DNA from 4 places in the Nonomuraea sp. NPDC050404 genome. Region 3 is predicted to be linked to each of the others. Evidence: riboswitches for the same ligand, from Rfam matches in the RefSeq annotation. Region 3 holds a riboswitch; each other region holds the start of a gene.
The links. A riboswitch is a leader RNA that binds a small molecule or an ion and turns the genes downstream of it on or off. The one in region 3 is predicted to bind cobalamin.
Positions count from the first base shown of each region.

Region 1: another riboswitch for cobalamin. It lies ahead of AB0I81_RS00035 (ABC transporter substrate-binding protein); the one in region 3 lies ahead of AB0I81_RS52640 (ribonucleoside-diphosphate reductase subunit alpha).
Region 2: another riboswitch for cobalamin. It lies ahead of AB0I81_RS00150 ((2Fe-2S)-binding protein); the one in region 3 lies ahead of AB0I81_RS52640 (ribonucleoside-diphosphate reductase subunit alpha).
Region 4: another riboswitch for cobalamin. It lies ahead of AB0I81_RS33080 (iron ABC transporter permease); the one in region 3 lies ahead of AB0I81_RS52640 (ribonucleoside-diphosphate reductase subunit alpha).

Region 1 is NZ_JBFAKB010000001.1:4,404-9,332, forward strand. It holds gene AB0I81_RS00030 (iron ABC transporter permease) at 1-459, opposite strand, end outside; gene AB0I81_RS00035 (ABC transporter substrate-binding protein) at 456-1,649, opposite strand; cobalamin riboswitch at 1,793-1,971, opposite strand; gene AB0I81_RS00040 (hypothetical protein) at 2,060-2,332, opposite strand; gene AB0I81_RS00045 (ABC transporter substrate-binding protein) at 2,369-3,910, opposite strand; gene AB0I81_RS00050 (MATE family efflux transporter) at 3,937-4,929, opposite strand, start outside.
Region 2 is NZ_JBFAKB010000001.1:29,237-34,165, reverse strand. It holds gene metE (5-methyltetrahydropteroyltriglutamate--homocysteine S-methyltransferase) at 1-1,172, opposite strand, end outside; cobalamin riboswitch at 1,308-1,518, opposite strand; cobalamin riboswitch at 1,587-1,707, shown strand; gene AB0I81_RS00150 ((2Fe-2S)-binding protein) at 1,788-1,964, shown strand; adenosylcobalamin (AdoCbl) riboswitch at 2,089-2,231, shown strand; gene AB0I81_RS00145 (hypothetical protein) at 2,333-4,929, shown strand, end outside.
Region 3 is NZ_JBFAKB010000032.1:47,739-52,667, reverse strand. It holds gene AB0I81_RS52645 (ribonucleotide-diphosphate reductase subunit beta) at 1-466, opposite strand, end outside; gene AB0I81_RS52640 (ribonucleoside-diphosphate reductase subunit alpha) at 490-2,865, opposite strand; cobalamin riboswitch at 2,995-3,201, opposite strand; gene AB0I81_RS52635 (hypothetical protein) at 3,509-3,922, shown strand; gene AB0I81_RS52630 (LLM class flavin-dependent oxidoreductase) at 4,244-4,929, shown strand, end outside.
Region 4 is NZ_JBFAKB010000013.1:52,744-57,672, reverse strand. It holds gene AB0I81_RS33100 (GTP-binding protein) at 1-140, shown strand, start outside; gene AB0I81_RS33095 (hypothetical protein) at 248-574, opposite strand; gene AB0I81_RS33090 (ABC transporter substrate-binding protein) at 821-1,819, opposite strand; gene AB0I81_RS33085 (ABC transporter ATP-binding protein) at 1,903-2,682, opposite strand; gene AB0I81_RS33080 (iron ABC transporter permease) at 2,703-3,761, opposite strand; cobalamin riboswitch at 3,801-3,967, opposite strand; partial or broken gene AB0I81_RS33075 (ABC transporter permease) at 4,017-4,289, shown strand; gene AB0I81_RS33070 (hypothetical protein) at 4,488-4,929, shown strand, end outside.

The DNA.
Region 1 (4,929 bases), on a different contig from region 3:
GGCGAGCACGGCCGCCGCGCCGCCCGAGGCGGCCACCACGATCCCGGCCCGCCCCAGCCCGGCGACCCCGGCCGTGAACGCGCCGGCGGCGCCGCCCCAGCCGACGATGACGAGCGCCACGCCCAGGCTGGCGCCGGAGCTGACGCCGAGGATGTACGGCTCGGCCAGCGGGTTGCGGAACAGCGTCTGCATCTGCACCCCGGCCACCGACAGGGCCGCTCCGGCCAGGGCCGCGGTGAGGGCGCGTGGCAGCCGTACCGTCCAGATGATCTCCGTGATGGTCGGGTCGGCGGCGGGGGCGCGGAGCACGGCGGCCAGCGCCTGGTCCAGCGGGATGGAGGTGGAGCCGAGGGTGACGGCCAGCGCGAACGCGGCCGGGACCGCCACCGTCAGGCCCCACAGGACACCCGCCCGGCGGCGGTCTGCCGCCGGTGCGGCCGGGATGGCTACCGCGGTCACTTGGTGAGTTTCTGGTAGAAGGTGAACTGATGGCCCGGGGCCAGGTCGGGGTGGAGGATGGCCACCAGGTCGGCGAGGATCAGCTCGGGGTGGCCGACGCCGCGCTCGAAGAAGTCGTTGCCGCCCTCCGGTCCCAGCGCCTTGTTGGACGACCACACCTGGCCCGACTCGTACGCGGCGAACTTGGCGTAGCGGGCGTCGGCCTTCTCCACGTCCGTGAGGGTCTTCCACTCGGGGGCGGTGGCCAGCCACACCTGGGCGTCCTTGGCCTTGGCGAGCACGGCCTCCAGGTCGAGCGTGGTGCTGCCGGGGCCGGGGAGATCGGCCCAGGCGTAGGTGCCGCCCGCATCCTTGATCAGCCTGCCGACGTAGCTGCCGCCGTTGGAGACCGACCACTGGCCCTGGTACATCTGGCCCGGCAGGATCGTGACCGGGGTGACGCCCTTGACCTTGGCGGCCAGGGCGTTGTAGTCGGCCTCCACCTTGTCGAACACCGTCTGGGCCTGCTTCTCCGTACCGGTGAGCGCGGCCATGACTTTGATCCACTCGGCCCGGCCGAGCGCCGTGCTCTCCAGCCATTCGGCGTTGGCGACCACCTTGACACCGGCCTGGCGCAGCGGCCCGTACGCCTTGTCCTCGGTGCCGCCGGTCATGAGCACGTCCGGCTTGGCGCCGATGACCTTCTCGGTGTCGATCTCCTGGCCGGAGGCGTACTCGGTGACGGCGCCGGCGGTGACCCGCTCGCGCACCTGCGCCGAGGTGATGAACGCGGCGGAGGCCACACCCTTGAGCCGGTCGAGCACGCCCAGGTCGGTGACGAAGGGCAGGTGCGTGGTGGCCGCCGAGAACAACGACCTGATCGGCGTCTCGACGGTGATCGCGCCCGCCAGGTCGCCGGTCAGCTCGGGCGCGGGCGTGCCGCAGCGCACCAGCACGTACGTCTCCGCCCTGGCTCCCGGAGCGGGCTGCTTGACGGTGACGACCTGGTAGTTCCTGGCGTAGGCGAGGGTGACGTTGGTGGCGTGCCGCAGCGTCTGCTTGACCGGGAAGTAGTCCGTGTTCGCGTCATAGGCGGTGACGCAGCGGCCGTCGGCGGGTGCCGGGGCCGCGGCGGGCTCGGGGGTGCCGCACGCGGTGGCGGCCAGCAGGACGGCGAGCAGCACGCCTGAGAGGTGGCGGGAAGGGCCCAACGGGGAGCTCCTGGGGGACGGGCCGCGGCGACCGTTCCTCGACGGCGCCCACGGCGGGTGATGAGCGGGATCACCGGAAAGAACCGTGGACAGCCGGGTGCCATGGCGGTCACCGTCCTCTCTTGGGGAGATCCGCCCCAAATTCCTCGAGGAGGCGACCGCGTGAGTCTCCTGGCTCTCGGGTCAACGCTCACCCCGGCCTTCCCACCCATGGGCAGTGGCCTTCGTCGGGGATCGCTCACCGATCACAGTGGCGGGACCGCGCCGGAATCACACCGGCTTCCTCGTTCCGCCGTCGCCTGCATGATGCTGTTAGGTAGATCTTTGCTAGGAGTTGCCCGGTCCCGTGGTCGGTGAAACCGGGAGTGTCCCGCCATCCGGACCCTTGTCGCGTAAGAGGCGTCCGCGCTCTAGGGCGGCCTTTGCGGTCGGTTCGCCCTGTCCGCCAGGCAGGCGCGTCGCACGAGGGAACCCGGTACGAGTCCGGGACCGATCCAGCCGGATGTCCCCCGGATATGGGACGAAGCACGGGTGCCGGGGCTGATCGAGGAAGGCTCGGGCGCGGGCACCGAGCGGCCCTCGTCGCACAGCCGACGCGACTCGGTCATGGTGGCGTCCACCAGGGGACGGTCCGGGCCACCGGTGGGCTCGTCGGCGAGCAGCTCCTTCACGCGTAGCTTCATGGCACGGTCACTCATGTCCTGGGCTGCGAGGGCACATCACGGAGCGGGCTTCCACTCGGGGAGTGTGTTGAACAGGCCGCCGGTGGCGTGCTCGTGGGCCTCCACTCCGACCGTGATGCCCGACCAGCCGCCCCGCACCACGTAGGTGTGCTTGAGGTAGACCAGGTACACCCACACCTGGTCATCGCTGAGGCGCCGCTGGAGTTCGTCGTAGGCCCGTTTGCGTACGGCGGGGTCGGCCGACTGGCGTCCGGTGTCGAGGAGTTTGTCCACCTCGGGCGCCTTGTAGCGGCCCGGGTTGAAGTAGCCCTGGCCGATGAAGGATGAGTGGAACAGCTCGTAGTTGGTGTAGTCGGGATCGTACGGACTGCCCCAGCCCATGATCAACGCGTCCTTGGACATGCGCGCCTCGATGGCCTCCCAGTCCAGCCCGGCCAGTCGCACGTCGATGCCGATCTTCTTGGCGTCCGACGCCACTGCCAGCGCCAGTTCCTTGCGCAGCGAGTCGCCCGCCGGGTACATGAGCGTGAACCGGGCGGGCGTGCCGCCCTTGGCGCGGATGCCGTCCGCGCCGGCCTGCCATCCGGCCTCCTCCAGCAGCCGCACTGCCGCGTCCCGGTCCGGTGCCGCCGGGCCGTCCACCGCCGGGTTGTGCCAGTCGGTGCCCGGCGCGACGGGACCGAACGCCGGTTCCCCGGCCCCCGCGAGGATCGTGGCGACCATGGCCTGCCGGTCGGTGGCCAGGTTCAGTGCCTTGCGGATGGCCAGGTCACCGGTCACCGGCTGCTCCAGCGGGAACATGACGCCCCGGTAGTCGGCGCTGGGCGCCTCGTACACCGTCACCCCCGGCTGGTTCCTGAACCGGCCCGCCGCCTTGGGCGGCAGCTCCGTCGCGGTGAACTCCCCCGCCGCCATCCGGGTGGCCCGGGCGTTGTCGTCGCTGGTGTACGCCAGCACCACCGTTTTGATCGCCGGCCGGGCACCCCAGTACCGCTCGTTGGCCTTGAGCGTGATCTTGTCGCCTTTGACCCACGACCCGAAGGTGTACGGCCCCGTCCCCACCGGGTCGCTCTTGACGTCCGAGCCCTCGGGCACGATGCCGAGCGTGGCCCGCTGCAAAATCGGCGCGTAGGGGTACTTCAGCCGGAACACCACCGTCCGCGCGTCCGGCGCCTCCACCTTCTCGATCGCGGCGTAGTCGCCGCGGATCGGCGAGTTGTTGGCCGGCTTGAGCAGCTCCCGGTAGGTGTAGGCGACATCGGCGCCGGTCAGCGCCTTGCCGTTGTGGAAGGTGACGCCCTGGCGGAGGGTGAAGGTCACCTCGGTCCCCTTGACCTCAGGTAACGCCTCGGCCAACGCGGGTCGCAGCTTCAGGTCAGGGGTGCGGCGCACCAGCCCGTCGTACAGCAGGGAGCCGCCGTCGGGCGCGTACCCGAGCACGGGGCTCAGCGTGTCGGGCTCCGACCCCAGGCCGAGCACGACGGTGTCCTGCGTTCGCGACGCCGTGGGCTGCGTCGGGGCCGAACACGCGGTGAGCGCCAGGAGCATCGCCGCGAGCAGGGCCGGTCTGCGCCTCATGCAGTGACCGTAGAGCGACATACTTGCTATTGCAATACCTTCGCAAGAGTGCGACGGAAGCGGGCGAGCAGTAGTGCGGCGGTGGCGGCGAGGCCGGTGAACAGGCCGAGCCAGGTGCCGAGCGTGTCCAGCCCGACCGGTACGGCCAGTAGCCAGGCGGCGGGCAGCCCGATGAGCCAGTAGCCGACGAGGGTCACCCGGAAGCCGCCCTTGGTGTCGTCGACGCCGCGCAGCAGCCCGACCCCGATGTTCTGCGCGCAGTCGGCGAACTGCATGACGGCCGCCACGAAGAGCAGGCCGGTGGCGATCTCCATCGCCGTGGTGTCGCCCGGTTGCAGGAACGGGCGCAGCACCAGGCCGGGCAGCGCCACGTACAGCACGGCCACGACGCCCATCGCCACGGCCCCGCAGGCCAGCGCGGCGCGCGCGATCCGCCGGGCCTGCCGTGGGTCGCCGAGGGCGACCTCGCGGCTGACCCCGATGGAGGCGGCGTGCGACAGGCCGACCGAGATCTGGAAGACGATGTAGACGAGCTGGTTGACGGCGGTGTGCGCGGCCAGGGCCGCGGTGCCGAAGGTGCCGACGAGCAGGGCGACGACGGAGAAGAAGCCGGCCTCGGAGCCGTAGGTGGCGGCGATGGGCACGCCGAGGCCGGTGAGCCGGCGCAGGGTGGCGGGGCGGGCTCGCCAGGCGCGCAGGTCGAGCATGGGAGCGAGGTCGGGGTCGCGGCGTGCGGAGAGGTACAGGGCGATGGAGGTCAGCAGGTGGACGGTGCTGGTGGCCAGGCCGATGCCGGCCGGCCCGAGGGAACCCATCAGCGCCAGATTGAGTGCGAGGTTGACCACGATGGAGGCGAGGGTGATGCGCAGCAGGGCCTGCGGGCGGCGCATCCCGACGGTGAACTGCCGGATCGCCTGGAACCACAGGCACGGCACCAGTCCGGGCGCCAGCGCCCACAACATGGGCCGCATCGCGTCGATGACCTCGGGGGCCTGCCCGAGCAGCGCCACGCCCTCCCC
Region 2 (4,929 bases), on a different contig from region 3:
GGGGAGGTGGCGCGCGCCTGCAGGGCGGCCTGGTTGGCCGCCAGCTCGGCCGAGATGTCCGCGCCGGCGAGGCCGCGGGCGAGGGTGACGATCTCGGCGCTCTTCTGGCGGGCGAAGGCCAGCCAGCGGGCGACCTCGGGGTTGAGGCCGGTCTCGAGTTCGGCGTCGTAGGGGACGTGTAGCAGCGAGCAGGAGGCGGCCACGTCCACCCGGCCGGCGAGGTCGCGCAGTGCGGTGAGCGTGCTCAGCGACCTGGCCAGGTCGTTGATCCAGATGTTGCGGCCGTTCACCACACCGGCGATCAGCCGCTTGCCGGGCAGGCCGCCGATGGCTTTCAGCTCCGCTGCCGTGGTAGCGGTGAAGTCGAGCCCGAGCCCGTCAATGGGCGCGCCGGCCAGCACCGGCAGGGCCTCGCCCGGCCGGTCGAAGTAGGTGGCGACGAGGAGCTTGGGCCGTTGGGTCAGCTCGCCGAGGTGCCGGTAGGCGGCAGCGGCGGCGTCCAGTACGGCCTGCGGCTGGTCCTGCACGAGGGCGGGCTCGTCGAGCTGGACCCAGGTGGCTCCGGCGGACCAGAGCGTGGCCAGCACCTCGGCGTAGACGGGCAGCAGCCGCTCCAGCAGGCTGAGCGGCTCGAAACCGGGATCGACACCTGGCGCGGGTTTGGCCAGCAGGAGGTAGGTGACCGGGCCGACCAGGACGGGGCGCGCCTCCAGGTTCAAGGTGAAGGCTTCACGCAGTTCGCCGAGTTGTTTGGCGGGGTCGGCGGTGAACGTGGTGTCGGGGCCGAGTTCGGGCACCAGGTAGTGGTAGTTGGTGTCGAACCACTTGGTCATCTCCAGTGGCGCGATGTCCTGGGTGCCGCGCGCCATGGCGAAGTAGCCGTCGAGCGCGTCGGTGGCGACCGCGGCGCGGTGCCGCTCGGGGATGGCGCCGACCATGACGGTGGTGTCCAGCATGTGGTCGTACAGCGAGAAGTCGCCGGTGGGCACCTCGGCGACACCGGCGTCGGTCAGGCGGCGCCAGTTGTCGCGGCGCAGCGTCTCGGCCACCGAGCTCAGTTCGGCCGCGCTGACGCGCCCGGCCCAGTAGCCCTCGACGGCCTTCTTCAGCTCCCGGTCCGGTCCTTGACGCGGGTAGCCGTACACGGTGGGAGTGGCGGAGATATCGGCCACGGAACTCTCCTTCGCGAGTCACGAGAGACCTCGGCGGATTCCCGGGAGCGAAGGCGCGACCACAGCGCGGACACGAAGACATGCCCGTGGGTCCGCCCGGCCCGCCCTCGAGGCCGTCGACGTCGCCGCGCGCGGAGGTCGCGCGCGGGCAGTGGCAGGTCTTCGGACTCGTGGGCGCCCTGCTTGTTCCTAGTGGCCGTCGCTTCCCCGGGCCGCTGGGGGCCGAGTGCTGGTGACGGCGGTCGTTCCCACTCACCGCTGCGGGGCAGTCCCGGATTCCCACCGGGTTCCCTCTTGCGACGCGCCTGCCTGGCGGACAGGGCGAACCGACTGCAAAGGCCACCCTAGAGCGCGGACGCCTCTTACGCGACAACGGGTCCGGATGGCGGGACACTCCCGGTTTCGCCGGTCACGCGACCGGGCAGCTCTGCCTGTGGCCAACTGCATCATGCAGGCGACGGCGGAACGGGGAAGCCGGTGTGATTCCGGCGCGGTCCCGCCACTGCGAGCACGCGCCGACCGACTGTGACGAGCCGGGCGGGACGGAGTGGCGCCCGCTGCCGGAGCTGTTGACGGGCTCTCGTGGGCTAGCGGCGAAGATCGACGAAGTGGCGTGTGACCGGCGAACTCGCCGAACCCGCGCCGGGTCACCCGTTCTTCGTGCGGCGCGGTTGCTGCCTCTACTACCTGCTCCCCGACGGCGGCAAGTGCGGCGACTGCGCGCTCATTCCCGATCGGGCACGCCGGGAACAGTGGGCGCGGATCGTCGGAGAGCGCGGTGACACCCTATGAGTGACACCGTCAGAAGAATAATGCCGCCATTTATCCGCGCTCCGACGTATCACGAAATCTGCCGGACATCGGATGACCCCTTGTCGGATTCGAGGCTTGTTGTTACGATTCAACCCGTTTAACCCTAAGTGAATATTGTCGTCCGCAGCGAGGAAGCCGGTCAAAGTCCGGCACTGTCGCGCAACCGTAGGTCACCAAAGGTGACAAGTCGGGTCCATCCTGCGGACGAGTTATGTCAGACCACTGTCGCGAGTAGCAGAGGTGGACACGGTTGGCCGGCGGGTCCATATCGTCCTCTCCTTGCTGTTCGCGCAAAAGGACGAGGCGTGGATCACACCTTTCCTGGACATTGGCGGTCGACTGTCGCGGTGCTGTCCGCTGTAGCCGGCATCGTGGCGGCAACGATGGTGTTCGGCCCTGTCACGGCCGCTTCGGCTGCTGATGCGGAGGCCGCGCGCAACAGCGCGCGCTGGCTGTCCCGTCAACTCGGCGCCGACGGGACATTACAGAACCCGCTCGGCGGGGCGTTACCCGATCACGGACTCATGATCGACACCTTGTACGCCCTGCGAGCCGCGGGGGAGGGCGAACTCGCCGAACCCATCGTCCGGTACCTGGACGACGAGCGGCATGCCAGCGACTACTTCACCTGGGACGGCCTGGTGCCCGGCATGGGCTACGACGCGGTGATCGTCGGCGGGGCCACGGCCAAGGTGCTGGTGGCCGCCCAGGTCGCCGGACGGGACCCGCGCAACTTCGGCGGCCACGACATGGTCGCGGAGACCCAGGGCGCGATCATGCGGTCGGGTCCGGACAAGGGGCGCGTCAGCGACTACTCCAAGAACCCCGACCTGGCGGACTCGGTCTCGAACAACGCCAACGTGTTCGGGCAGGCCCTCGGCGTGATCGGGCTGGCGGGCGTCGGCGAGAACGACAGGCCGGCCATCGACACACTGATAGGGCAGCAGTGCTCGGAAGGCTACTTCCGGATCTTCTTCGGCTATATCCCGACCGATGAGACCGGCGACCATGTCACGTCGAACGGCACCAAGGTCTCGACGTGTGACGAGGGCAAGCCGTTCGGCCAGTCCGCGCCGGACGGCGACGCCACGGGCATGGCCCTGTCGGCGCTGCTGGCCGCGCGGCACGCGGGTGCGACCGGGCTGGATGGGCCGATCGACGCGGCCGTGTCCTGGTTGAAGGCGAACCAGAAGCCCGGAGGCGGATGGGGAGGCGGCGTCAGCACGGAGGCGCCCAACACCAACAGCACCGGACTCATCGTGCAGGCGCTCGTGGATGCGGGCGGCGCCGACGACGCGGTGCAACGCGGTACCGCTTACCTTGAGTCCGCCCAGGCGACGGCCACGGCGGACGGGGACAGCGCACTCGGCGACCAGATCGGCGCGATCGCCTACACGCCGGAGGAGTACCAGGCCGCGAGGACCGGTGGCATCGTCGGGCTCGACACGTGGATCCGGGCGGGTGCCCAGGCCACGCTCGGACTCGCCCGGATCGGCTTCCACGACCTTTCGCAGGGCAGGGTCCCACCTCCGGGCGAAGACCCGGGAACCAGCCCTTCCCCTACGGTCACCCCCACGGTGAGCCCGACTGACAACCCCACGGCGAGCCCATCCCCAAACCCGACAGTGACGACCACCGTCACCTCAACGACCACGTATTCGACGACCACCACGATCACCACGACCACGACCGCGACAGCGACAGCGACCGCGACAGCAACGTCCCGGCCGAACGCGACACCCACCCGGAAAACTTCGGCGAAGCCGGTCGCCAGGCCCAGGGCGACGAGCAGGACGACTCCCAGACCGAAACCGCGGTCCGCTCCGACACCGCGAAGACCGGATTCCGGTCCGGCGGCCGGCGACGACCCGAGCGGCGACACGACGCTGCCCGGCACGGACTCCGGCCCTTCGATGCCGCCGCAGGGCCAGTCCGTGCCCGCCACCGCCGGCCCGGCCGGACGGTTGGGCGCCTACCTGGCCGGTCGGCTCGTGGACGGCGACCACGTCGAGGTCACCAAGGACGGCGAGACGTACGTCGACTACGACGCGAGCGCGGACCTCGTGCTCGCGTTACGCGCCTTGGGCGAGCAGCCGGAGGCCGTCACCCGGGCGTCGTTGTTCCTGCTCCAGCCGGATTCGATCCAGGCCTACGCCTACGGCGCGCCGTATGAGCAGGGGCCCGCGGCCTATGCCGAGCCGCTGGCGAAACTGCAGATCATCGCCCGGTTCCTCCAGACCGAGCCGGCCGCGCCCGCCGGCCTCGCGACGACCGCCGATCGGCTCAAGGCCAGCCTTGCCCAGCTCAGGACGGCGCAGGGCCGGTTCGTCGACCGTGGCGTCTATGGCGATGGGGACGGCCTGGTCCGCAGGCAGGCGTGGGCCGTCCTCGCGATCACCGCGGGCGGGGCTCCCGGTGAGACCACGGCTTCGCTTGAGGCGCTCCTCCAGAGCCAATGCTCCGACGGTTCGTTCCCGGCGGACCTCAACACCAAGGACTGCGCGACCGGAGACCTGGCCGCGACCGCCGCCGCGATCACCGCGCTGAGCGGCGAACCTCGCAGCACCCCTGCCGCCGCGGGCCAGGCGCCGGCCGCGCCCGTCGCGTTCCAGATCAAGCCCTCTGTGAGCAACTCCCCGGCGGGCTGGTCACAACGTCACCGTACCGCCCTGGAGAACGCCGCCGCGGTGCTCGCCTCCCGTACCTCCGGCGACGGTCTGGTGCGGTCGGGCGGCCAGGTCGACGTGGCGCTGAGCGCGGCCGTCGCCGGGGGCCGCCGGGCTGTGGGCCTCGACGCGGGCGACACCACCCGGGCGCTCGGCGCGCTGCTCCTGCCCGACGGCGGGTTCGGCACGTCCGGAGCCGCGAGCAACCTGACAGCGAGCAACCTGACAGCGAGCATCGCCGGCGTTCCCGGAGCCGGAAGCGACCTGACGGTGAGCAT
Region 3 (4,929 bases):
CGCGGGTCTGGAGCTGCTTGAGCTCGTCGATGGAGTCGATCCACTTGAAGCAGAACTCGGCCTTGCGCCGGATGGAGGGGATGTTCTCCACCGCGGCGAACGCCTCGAACCGCTCCTGCTCGTCGGGCACGTAGGTGTCGAGCAGGTTCAGGTAGAACTGCACGTGCACGGCCTCCTCGAACAGTTGCCTGCTCAGGTAGAGGCGCGCCTCGGGGGCGTTGATGTGCTGGTAGAGGTTGAGCACCAGGTTGTTGGCGACGATCGTGTCGCCGGTGGCGAAGAAGGCGACCAGGCGGCTGACCAGGTGGCGTTCGGCCGCCGACAACTTCTGCAGGTCCTTGAGGTCGCTGTGCAGGTCCACCTCCTCGACGGTCCAGGTGTTCTTGATCGCGTCACGGTAGCGGTCGAAGAACAGCGGGTAGCGCATGGGGCGCAGGGTCAGGCTCATGCCGGGGTCGAGCAACATCGGGGTTTCTCCTCGGGGAAGGTTTACTGGCAGGCTTCGCAGGACTCGGGGTTCTCCAGCGAGCAGGCGAGTGCCTCGTCGGTCTTGTTCACGACGGGGACGGTGGCCTGCTGGATGCGGGTGGCCGGTCGCGAGCGCAGGTAGTAGGTGGTCTTCAGGCCGGACTTCCAGGCGTACAGGTACATCGAGGAGAGCTTGTCGATCGTCGGGGCGCTCATGAACAGGTTGAGCGACTGGCTCTGGTCGATGTACGGCGAGCGCGCGGCCCCCATGTCGATCAGCGCGCGCTGCGGCAGCTCCCAGGCGGTGCGGAACAGCAGGCGCACGTCGTCGGGCAGTTCCGCGATGCCCTGCACCGAGCCCTCGGCCTGCCTGATGGCGGCCCTGACCTGCTCGGTCCACAGCCCGCGCGCCTTGAGCTCGGCCACCAGCGCGTTGTTGATCTGCAGGAACTCGCCGCTGAGGGTCTCGCGCTTGAACAGGTTGGACACCTGCGGCTCGATGCACTCGTACGCGCCGACGATCGAGGCGATGGTGGCGGTGGGCGCGATCGCGATCAGCAGCGAGTTACGCAGGCCGTGAGCGGCGATCCGCTCGCGCACCGCGTCCCAGCGCTCGCTCTGGGTGCCGCTCTGGCCCCACAGGTCGTGCTGGAGTTTGCCGCGCGCCGCCCACGTCTGCCCGTAGGCGGGGTGGGCGCCGAAGCGCTCGGCGAGCCCGGCGGAGGTCTCCAGCGCCGAGAGGTAGATCTCCTCGGCGATGCGGGTGGACAACTCCTTGGCCTCGGGCGAGTCGAACGGCAGGCGCAGGGCGAAGAAGACGTCCTGCAGGCCCATCACGCCCAGCCCGACCGGCCGCCAGCGCGGGTTGCTGGCCGCCGCCTGCTCGCTCGGGTAGTAGTTGATGTCGATCACGCGGTCCAGGAAGGTGACCGCGGTGCGCACGGTGGCCCGCAGCCGCTCCCAGTCGATGCCGCCATCGGTCACGTGCGCGGCGAGGTTGACGGAGCCGAGGTTGCAGACCGCGGTCTCGGTGTCGCTGGACACCTCGATGATCTCGGTGCACAGGTTGGACAGGTGCACCACGTTGCCGGGCTCCGCGGCCTGGTTGCACAGCCGGTTGCTGGCGTCCTTGAAGGTCATCCAGCCGTTGCCGGTCTGGGCGAGGGTACGCATCATCTTGGCGTACAGGTCGCGGGCCTTGACCTGGCGGGTGTACCGGCCGGCCCGCTCGGCCGCGCGGTAGGTCTCCTCGAACGCCTCGCCCCACAGGTCGGGCAGCTCGGGAACCTCGTTCGGGTCGAACAACGACCACATGCCGTCCGACTCGACGCGGCGCATGAACTCGTCGGGGATCCAGTTGGCCAGGTTGAGGTTGTGGGTGCGGCGGGCGTCCTCGCCGGTGTTCTCCCGCAGCTCCAGGAACTCCTCGACGTCCGGGTGCCACGGCTCCAGGTAGACGCAGGCCGCGCCCTTGCGCCGGCCGCCCTGGTTGACGGCGGCCACGGAGGCGTCGAGGGTGCGCAGCCACGGGACGATGCCGTTGGAGTGCCCGTTGGTGCCGCGGATCAGCGCGCCGCGCGAACGGATCCGCGACCAGGCGATGCCGATCCCGCCGGCGAACTTCGACAACTGCGCCACCTGGGCGTAGCGCTCGTAGATGGAGCCGATCTCGTCACGCGGCGAGTCCACGAGGTAGCAGGACGACATCTGGGTGTGCCGCGTGCCGGAGTTGAACAACGTCGGGGAGCTGGGCAGGTAGGCCAGCGACGACATCAGCCGGTAGAAGCCGACCGCCTCGGCGGGCGTCTGGGCCAGCCCGCACGCCACCCGCAGCAGCCAGTACTGCGGCGTCTCCACCACCAGCCGGGTGGACGGGTGGCGCAGCAGGTACCGGTCGTAGACCGTGCGCAGCCCGAAGTACTCGAACCGCAGGTCGGCGGCGGTGTCGATGGCGTCGTCGAGCTTGCGCGCGTTGGCGTTGACGAACGCGGCGGTCTCGTCGCCGATGAGCCCTTCCGCGTGGCCCAGCCGGATCGCCTGGCTGAAGGAGGCCACGCCCTGCCCGCGGACCTCCTTGTCGATGTAGCCGGACAACAACCGCGCGGCCAGGCGGGAGTACTGCGGCTCCTCGCCGATCATCTCGGCGGCGGTCTGGATCGACAGCCGGTCCAGCTCCGCGGTGGTGGCGCCGTCGTACAGGCCGCTGATCGTCTTGGTGGCCACCCGCATCGGATCGATGTCGGTCAGGTCCTCCGCCCAGCGTCCCACCGCGCGCACGATCTTGCCGACGTCGACCGGCTCGGCGCTGCCGTTGCGCTTGCGCACCTGCATCTGCACCCGCCTCGGCACGGGCACTTCGCCGCTCAGCTCGGTAATCGGATCCCCGGTGACCGTCACTGCGCTCTCCCCTCGTGAACTCGGTCAATGTCCGAGCACGCGCAGGAGGCCCAGGCAGGGGCGCCGCACAGCCCTCTCGCCGGTGCCGTCGACCGTCCCGCGCGGTCTCGGAGCAGCCGCACACGCATGATCGTGTACGGCGCGGCCGGCAGGTCTTCGGACTCGTGGGCTCGTCGCTCAACGCCTACTGGCCGTCGCTTCCCGGGCCCTTGGCCCAGTGCGTCTGACGGCGGTCGTTCCCACTCACCGCTGCGGGGCAGTCCCGGATTCCCACCGGGTTCCCTCTTGCCTCGGCCGCCCTGGATGAGCGGCCGAACCAGCTGCAGGGGACACCATATATAGGGCCGATCGAAAAGTCACACCCCACATCTCGTGTTGAGACAACTCTCACGCGACAGACCGCCCGACGCGGGCACCCGTGGCCCGGCCACCCCGGCGAGCCCCCGGCGCGTCGGGCCCGATCAGGTCCCGGATGCGGGCGTCCGGACCCGGGAAAGTCGCCGCATGAGATAGCCATCGGTTGGCGTTTGAACGCCCAAGTTTTCTTGATTGTTCTTGTTCGGGGTGGCGCGCGGTGCCACGGCCCACGCGGACTTACTTTCAATCTTGCTTCCCACTTGGGGCGCGATCGAAAGGAATTCCCATGCTCCGTCGTTCTGTGTCAGCCGCGTTCGCGCTGACGTTCGCCGGTCTCATCACGGCAGCCATTTCTCCTGCGCACGCCGAATTTCAGGCTGCGCACACGCCCGCGACGGCGTCGCATGGCAGCGTCGCCGCCGCCATCATCAACGCCGACGGCAGCCTGAACAACGCCACGAACGTCCGCAAGTCCTGGCGGGCGAGCACCGGCCGCTACTGCGTCCAGCTCGACTCCTCGGTGGACGCGCCTTACTCGCTCATCCAGCTCACTCCGCGCGACGAGCGGCGACTGCCGCACATCGCCTATCGCAACCCGTCCGCGACGTGCTGGTGGCACCACAACACCGTCGCGGTCAACGTGTACGACACCAACACGGGTCGCCTGGCGAACGGCGGATTCGACTTCCTGGCGCTCTGAACATAAGGCGTCTCACCGGAAACTCGCCGGAGGCCGTACAGGGCTGACAATCATGTATGGCTTCCGGCTGCACCGTCGCCGAATTGACCCCCTATTATGCGGCCACTCTTTCAGCCTTGACGATATTCCCGCCGACGCCGGGCTCACGGTGGAGTCGCTGACCGGCCGGATTGCCTGCGACGGTTCTCGAATGCTTCGCGGAAAGCGATTCATGGAAATCGGCCGCCGGCGCGGAGGCGCACCTGCCATCTGCTGCTCTCCTCCCCAGGACGACTTACGAGGATTGACCTCAATCTAACCTGAGGTTGCATGCTCGGAATCATGAAGAGCTTCGAGATCGGCGTCATCCTGCCCGGGGTTGCCGTGCAGCGTGAGAAGGACCTTGACCTGCGAAAGGCCGCTCGGCACGCGGAGGAGGCGGGGCTGGACGGGGTGTGGCACGGCGATCACCTGGCCGTCGGCGGGCCGACGCTGGACGCGCCGATCGCGCTGGCCACCGCCGCCGCGGCCACCTCGGTCATCAGGATCGGCACCGGGGTGTTCATTCCGGCGATCCGGCCCGTGGTGTGGGCGGCCAAGCAGATCGCGAGCCTGCAGTACGTGTCCGGCAACCGGCTGGTCCTGGGTGTCGGTTCGGGTGGCGGGCCGGGGCAGTGGGCGGCCGCCGGGGTGGAGTACGGGCAGCGTGGCCGCCGTACCGACACCGCGTTGGAACTGCTCCCCCAGTTGTTGTCCGGCGAGGAGGTTCGCCTGCGGGACGAGCCCGGACAGCCGGCGGTCACGCTGTCCCCTGGCGCCGGGATGCCGCCCGTGTGGGTCGGCAACGCGTCACGGGCGGCCGTCCGGCGGGCCGCCCGGCTGGGCGACGGGTGGTTCCCCTCCCTGATCTCGCCCCGGGAGGTCGCCGAGGGACGGGAGCGCCTGGCGGAGCTGGCCGCGAGCCACGGCCGGGCCGTGCCGGTCATCGCCATTGGGGGCGCCGCGGCGCTGGGATCCGGGCCGGGCAT
Region 4 (4,929 bases), on a different contig from region 3:
CCGACCTCGATCGCGAACGCATCCATGACCTGCTCGACTCGTGCCTGCTCACCCGGGAGGAAGCGGTGGCCGGTTCGGACGTCTGGAGCGCGTACGACAATCCGTTCGCCCTGATCCTCGATGTCGACGAGGTCGTATAAACACGAATCGGCAAGGACTGTTCACCGCGCCCCGGAGCGGGCGCATGGCAGAGGACGTTCGTGGGTGCCCGAGGGATCGCGGGCACCCACGAAACAAGGTCGCAGGATCAATCCAGGTGGGCGACGAAGGCTCCGCGCTGGTCGGTGAGGTCATAGGCGCGCAGCTCACGGCGCGCCCGACGACGGCTGCGGCGGCGCTCCTCGCGGCACATGTAGGTCCACTCCCGGTGCCCACCCTTGGATTTGCGGACGAGCACGTGGTAACCGGGCAGGCCCCAGTAACAGCCGCTCCGGCGCCAGTTCGCGCTGTCGATGGTGATCTCGTCCGGCAGGGTGCACGGCTCGAAACGATGATCATGTACGGGCACGCAGGTTGTCAGTGGCGCGTCGGCCATCCGCACCCACCAGGGCCGGGTCTTGTCGGTCTTGCTCATACGGTCACCTTTCGGCTCCGTGACGCCCCGGGCTGGGGCCGTCGCTACACCGGGTGCACCGTGATCACCTCCGACTTCACACATGACGCAAGACCGCGAGCGACAACTCTCGCGAGAACCTGATCTCGACACTAGCGCCAGTCGCGGGAACGCGCGCATATCAGGCGACGCCCGCCAGGAGCAGCACGGGAACGGGTGGCCCGCGACCTGCTGTGCACAACCTGGCTCGCCAGGCTGTCCTGCGGCTCAGGGCTCCAGAGCATGTGCCGGTTCGAGGTCGCTCGCGGGAACCAGCTTCCACTTCTCCAGCGACTTGCGGAGATGCTCGGCCGCGTCGGCGTTCAGCGGGCTGCTCACCCAGGTCACCACGGGGAGGCTGAGGAAGCGTCCCTCCTTGACCGCGGGCAGGTCCTTGGTCGCCGGGTTGCTCTTCAGCACCTGGATCTTCTGGGCCACCGTCTGTCCCGGGTAGTCCGAGAACGCGATGAAGTCGGGCCGAGAGGAAACGAGTTTCTCCCACGACACGCTCGTCCAAGACGTCTTCAGAGTGCGGAGCGCGTTGCGGCCCCCCGCGGCGGAGATGATCCGGTCCACCGGGCCCGCCGACCCGCTGGAGTAGACGTTCTTGTCGCCGCGGTCGAAGAGGAAGACCGTGGGAGGCGTGGCCGCCTGGGGTGCCGCTTCGAGGGCGGCGAGCCGCTTCTTGATGGCGTTGATCGCCGTGTCGGCGTCCTGCCGATGATCGGTGATCTTGCCCAGGTTGCTCAGGTCGCCGTACAGGGTGTCCCAGCTGGACGCGGTGCCTCCGTCAACGAGTGCCGGGCAGGTGTCGGCCGAGGCGTACACGGCGATCTGCCGGTTCGACGCCGCGTCGGCCACCTGACCGGCCGCCGTGACCATGACGTTCGCGCCCGACGCGACCACGGCTTCGACCGTCGCGTCGCCCTTGCGCGCCCGAGGAAGACCGTCGATCACCGCGTCTCCGTGGACGGCACGCAGCAGCCGCTGGTCACCGTCGTAGGTGCCGTACCCGGCGATGCGGTCCTGAGCGCCGATCGCCAGCGTCATCGACAGCAGTCCACGCCAGGCGTCCACGTAGACCCGCTGCCCACCGGCGGGGAACCGCACGTCCTTGCCGCAGGACGCGACGGTCACGGTGGAGGCGGCCGCCTTGCCGGTCGCGGTGCCGGCTGCCTGGCCGCCGCCGGCACAGCCGGTCGCCATGAGCGCGAGAACGGCGGGCATGGCGAGAATTCTGCACATACGGGCGGAGAGCGGGCTCATGGCGGGCCGTGGCCGGTGACGAACGGATTCAGCGGGATTCTGCGTCATGGTGATGCCTTCCTGGTGGGGTCATCCGGATCGAAGCCGTCCCCGAGGACGAGATGCGTCCGTCCGGTGGCCGGGTCGGTGACATGCGCGGCAGGGACGCCGTAGACCTTCCGCACCACGTCGGGCGTGAGCGCGCGCCAAGGCGTGTCCACGGTCAGCACGGTGCCCGCGTGCAGCACCGCGACCTCGTCGAAGCAGGTGGCGGCCAAGGACAGGTCGTGGACGGCGGCCACCACGGTCCTGCCGAGGCGGCGTACGGTCCGCAGCAGCTGGACCTGGTGGCGGATGTCGAGGTGGTTGGTCGGCTCGTCGAGGACCAGCAGCTCCGATCGCTGGGCCAGGGCACGCGCGAGCATGACCCTGCGCCGCTCGCCCCCCGAGAGCCGGCCGCACCGCCGGTCGACGACCTCGGCGAGACCGACGGCGGCCAGCGCGTCCAGCACGATCCGGCGCTCGGACCGCCCGCCCAGCGCCCAGGGCGGGCGGTGCGGAATCCTGCCCAGCGCCACCATCTCGCCCACCAGCAGGTCCTCGGAAGGGGTTTCCTCCTGGGCGACGTACGCGATGAGCGCGGCCCGCCGCCGGGCACGCAGGTCGGCGACGTTCTGTCCGCCGATCGTGACCTGGCCGGCCGCCGGCCGGCTCAGGCCGGTCAACGCTCTGATCAACGTCGTCTTGCCGCTGCCGTTCACTCCGACGATCGCGAGCATCCGCCCGTACGCCACGTCGAGATCGACATCCGACAGGATGGTGCGCCCCGCGACCTCACACCGCACGCCGCGGCACCGCAGCCGCATCACCGGCCGCCGGTGAAGGTGTAATGGCGGCGGCCGAGCAGGACGAGGAAGATCGGAGCTCCGACCAGCCCGGTCACCACGCCGAGGGGGATCTCCTGCGGACGGACGAGCACCCGCGCCACCACATCCACCCACACCATGAACAACGCGCCGCCGAGCGCCGCCACCGGCAGCACGACCCGATGCCGGGCACCCACCAGCAGCCTGGCCAGATGCGGGACGACCAGGCCCACGAAACCGATCCCCCCGGACACCGCGACCAGGACGCCGACCAGGACGGACGTCAACGCGAACAACCCGATCCGCAGGCCCCGCACCGGCACACCCAGCCCCGCCGCCACGTCCGCCCCGGCGCCGAGGGCATCCAGCCAGGCATGGACGCCCATCGCGACCGCGCCCGACGCGACGACCACGAGCAGCGGTGGCATGATCTGCGGCCACGCCGCCCCCGACAGGCTGCCCAGCAGCCAGAACAGCACCGACTGGGTCGCGTTCGGGTCGTCGGTGAAGAACACCAGGAAACTGGAGAGCGAGGAGAACGCCGCCGACATCACCACCCCGGTGAGGACCAGTCGCAGCGGGGTCAGCCCGCCCTGCGCCGCCGACACCCCGAACACCAGCACCGCGGCCAGCAACGCCCCCGCCAGCGCCCCCAAGGACAGGGCCCAGACGCCCAGGCCGCCGAGCACCCCCAGCACGATCACCGCCGTCGCCCCGACACCGGCGCCCGCCGAGACGCCCAGGAGATAGGGGTCGGCCAGGGAGTTGCGCACGAGCGTCTGCATGCAGGCGCCGGCCAGCGCCAGCCCCGCGCCGACGATCAGTGCCATCAGTACCCGGGGTCCACGCAGATCCCACACGATCGTGTCGTAGATCCGGTCCGGGGCCGGCGAGCCGGTCAGCCGGGTCCCCAGCACGTCGAGGACGCCACCCAGCCGCAACGGCTCCGATCCGAAGGCGAGAGAGACGACGGCGCTGGCCGCGGTGGCGAGGACGAGGGTCACGAGCAGAGCGGCGAAAGGCACACGACCGTCCGGGGTCGTGGGAAGACGTGGCATACCCGACTGCTTTCGTCTGCGGCTCAATCGCGAAGCCGGTACGGCGACATGCGAGTCAGGAGGTTTTCGGACTCGGGTTCACTCCGACGAGGTCCCTTCCCAGGCCTGGCGGCCCAGTGGTCTCCTACCTCGCCAGTCACCCTCACCGCTGCGCGACAGCTCCGGATTCGCACCGGATTCCCGTGCCTGACTCGGCACAAGTTATAACAGAGGCGACAAAGCTGCTCACGCGCAGGGGGATGTGAATTCGGCGGGCGGCGATCCCTCGGCGCGACCAGAGGGGACATCCGCCTGCAGTTCCTGTCGGAGGCGATCCTGCCGGCCACGCTCGGCGGTGCCGCCGGGACGGCCTTGGGGGTTCTGGCCACCACGATCTATGCCCATATCAAGGGCTGGGCCACGGTGGTGCCGCCGCCGGCCTGGGCGGGCGGGCTGGGCGCGGCCATCGCCATCGGCGCCATCGCCGGGCTGCTTCCCGCCATGCGCGCGGCCCGCATGCGACCCACCGAGGCACTGCGGACCGTCTGACCTGCCCGGACCGACCATCCTGAGACCGCTATGCCCTCCTTCGATGGGGTCAATCGACTGCGCCTCGTTGTCCCGGGAGGAGCCGGGACAGGGCCGGGCCTTTCTGCCCTGCCGCCCGGGACGGCGTGCGGCTGACAGTGGGACGTGTCCAGCGGGACCGGACACCGGCCCCGCGCCATCGACACCGAGGAGATCACCATGTCCGCATCACCCGTCAGCCGCACCGCTGCCGCGTTCACCGTCGCCGTCGCCATGCTGGCCGGCGGCCTGATCAGCACCGCCTCACAGGCCACCGCGTCACAGGCCACCGCGTCACAGGCGGCCGAGGAGCAGGCGGCCGAGGAGCAGGCGGCCGAGGAGCAGGCTCGGCGCGGCTGCGTCAAAGTCGGCGCCAAGTCGCTGTACGCCGACGGGGTACGCGCCGCCACCGTCAACGACTACGACTGCGGCGCGACCGAGTACGCCCAGCTCTGGGTCTGGACGTCGTTCAAGAAGAGCCGCACCGCCACCTGGTCGGCCGACGTCTACGTCGAGCGCAAGGACGGCGTCCGCTTCAACTCGGTGAACTTCTCCAACGTCCGGCACCAGGACATGCGCTCGCACAACCGGGCGGTGACCCCGCCGTCGCGCGGCTGCGCCG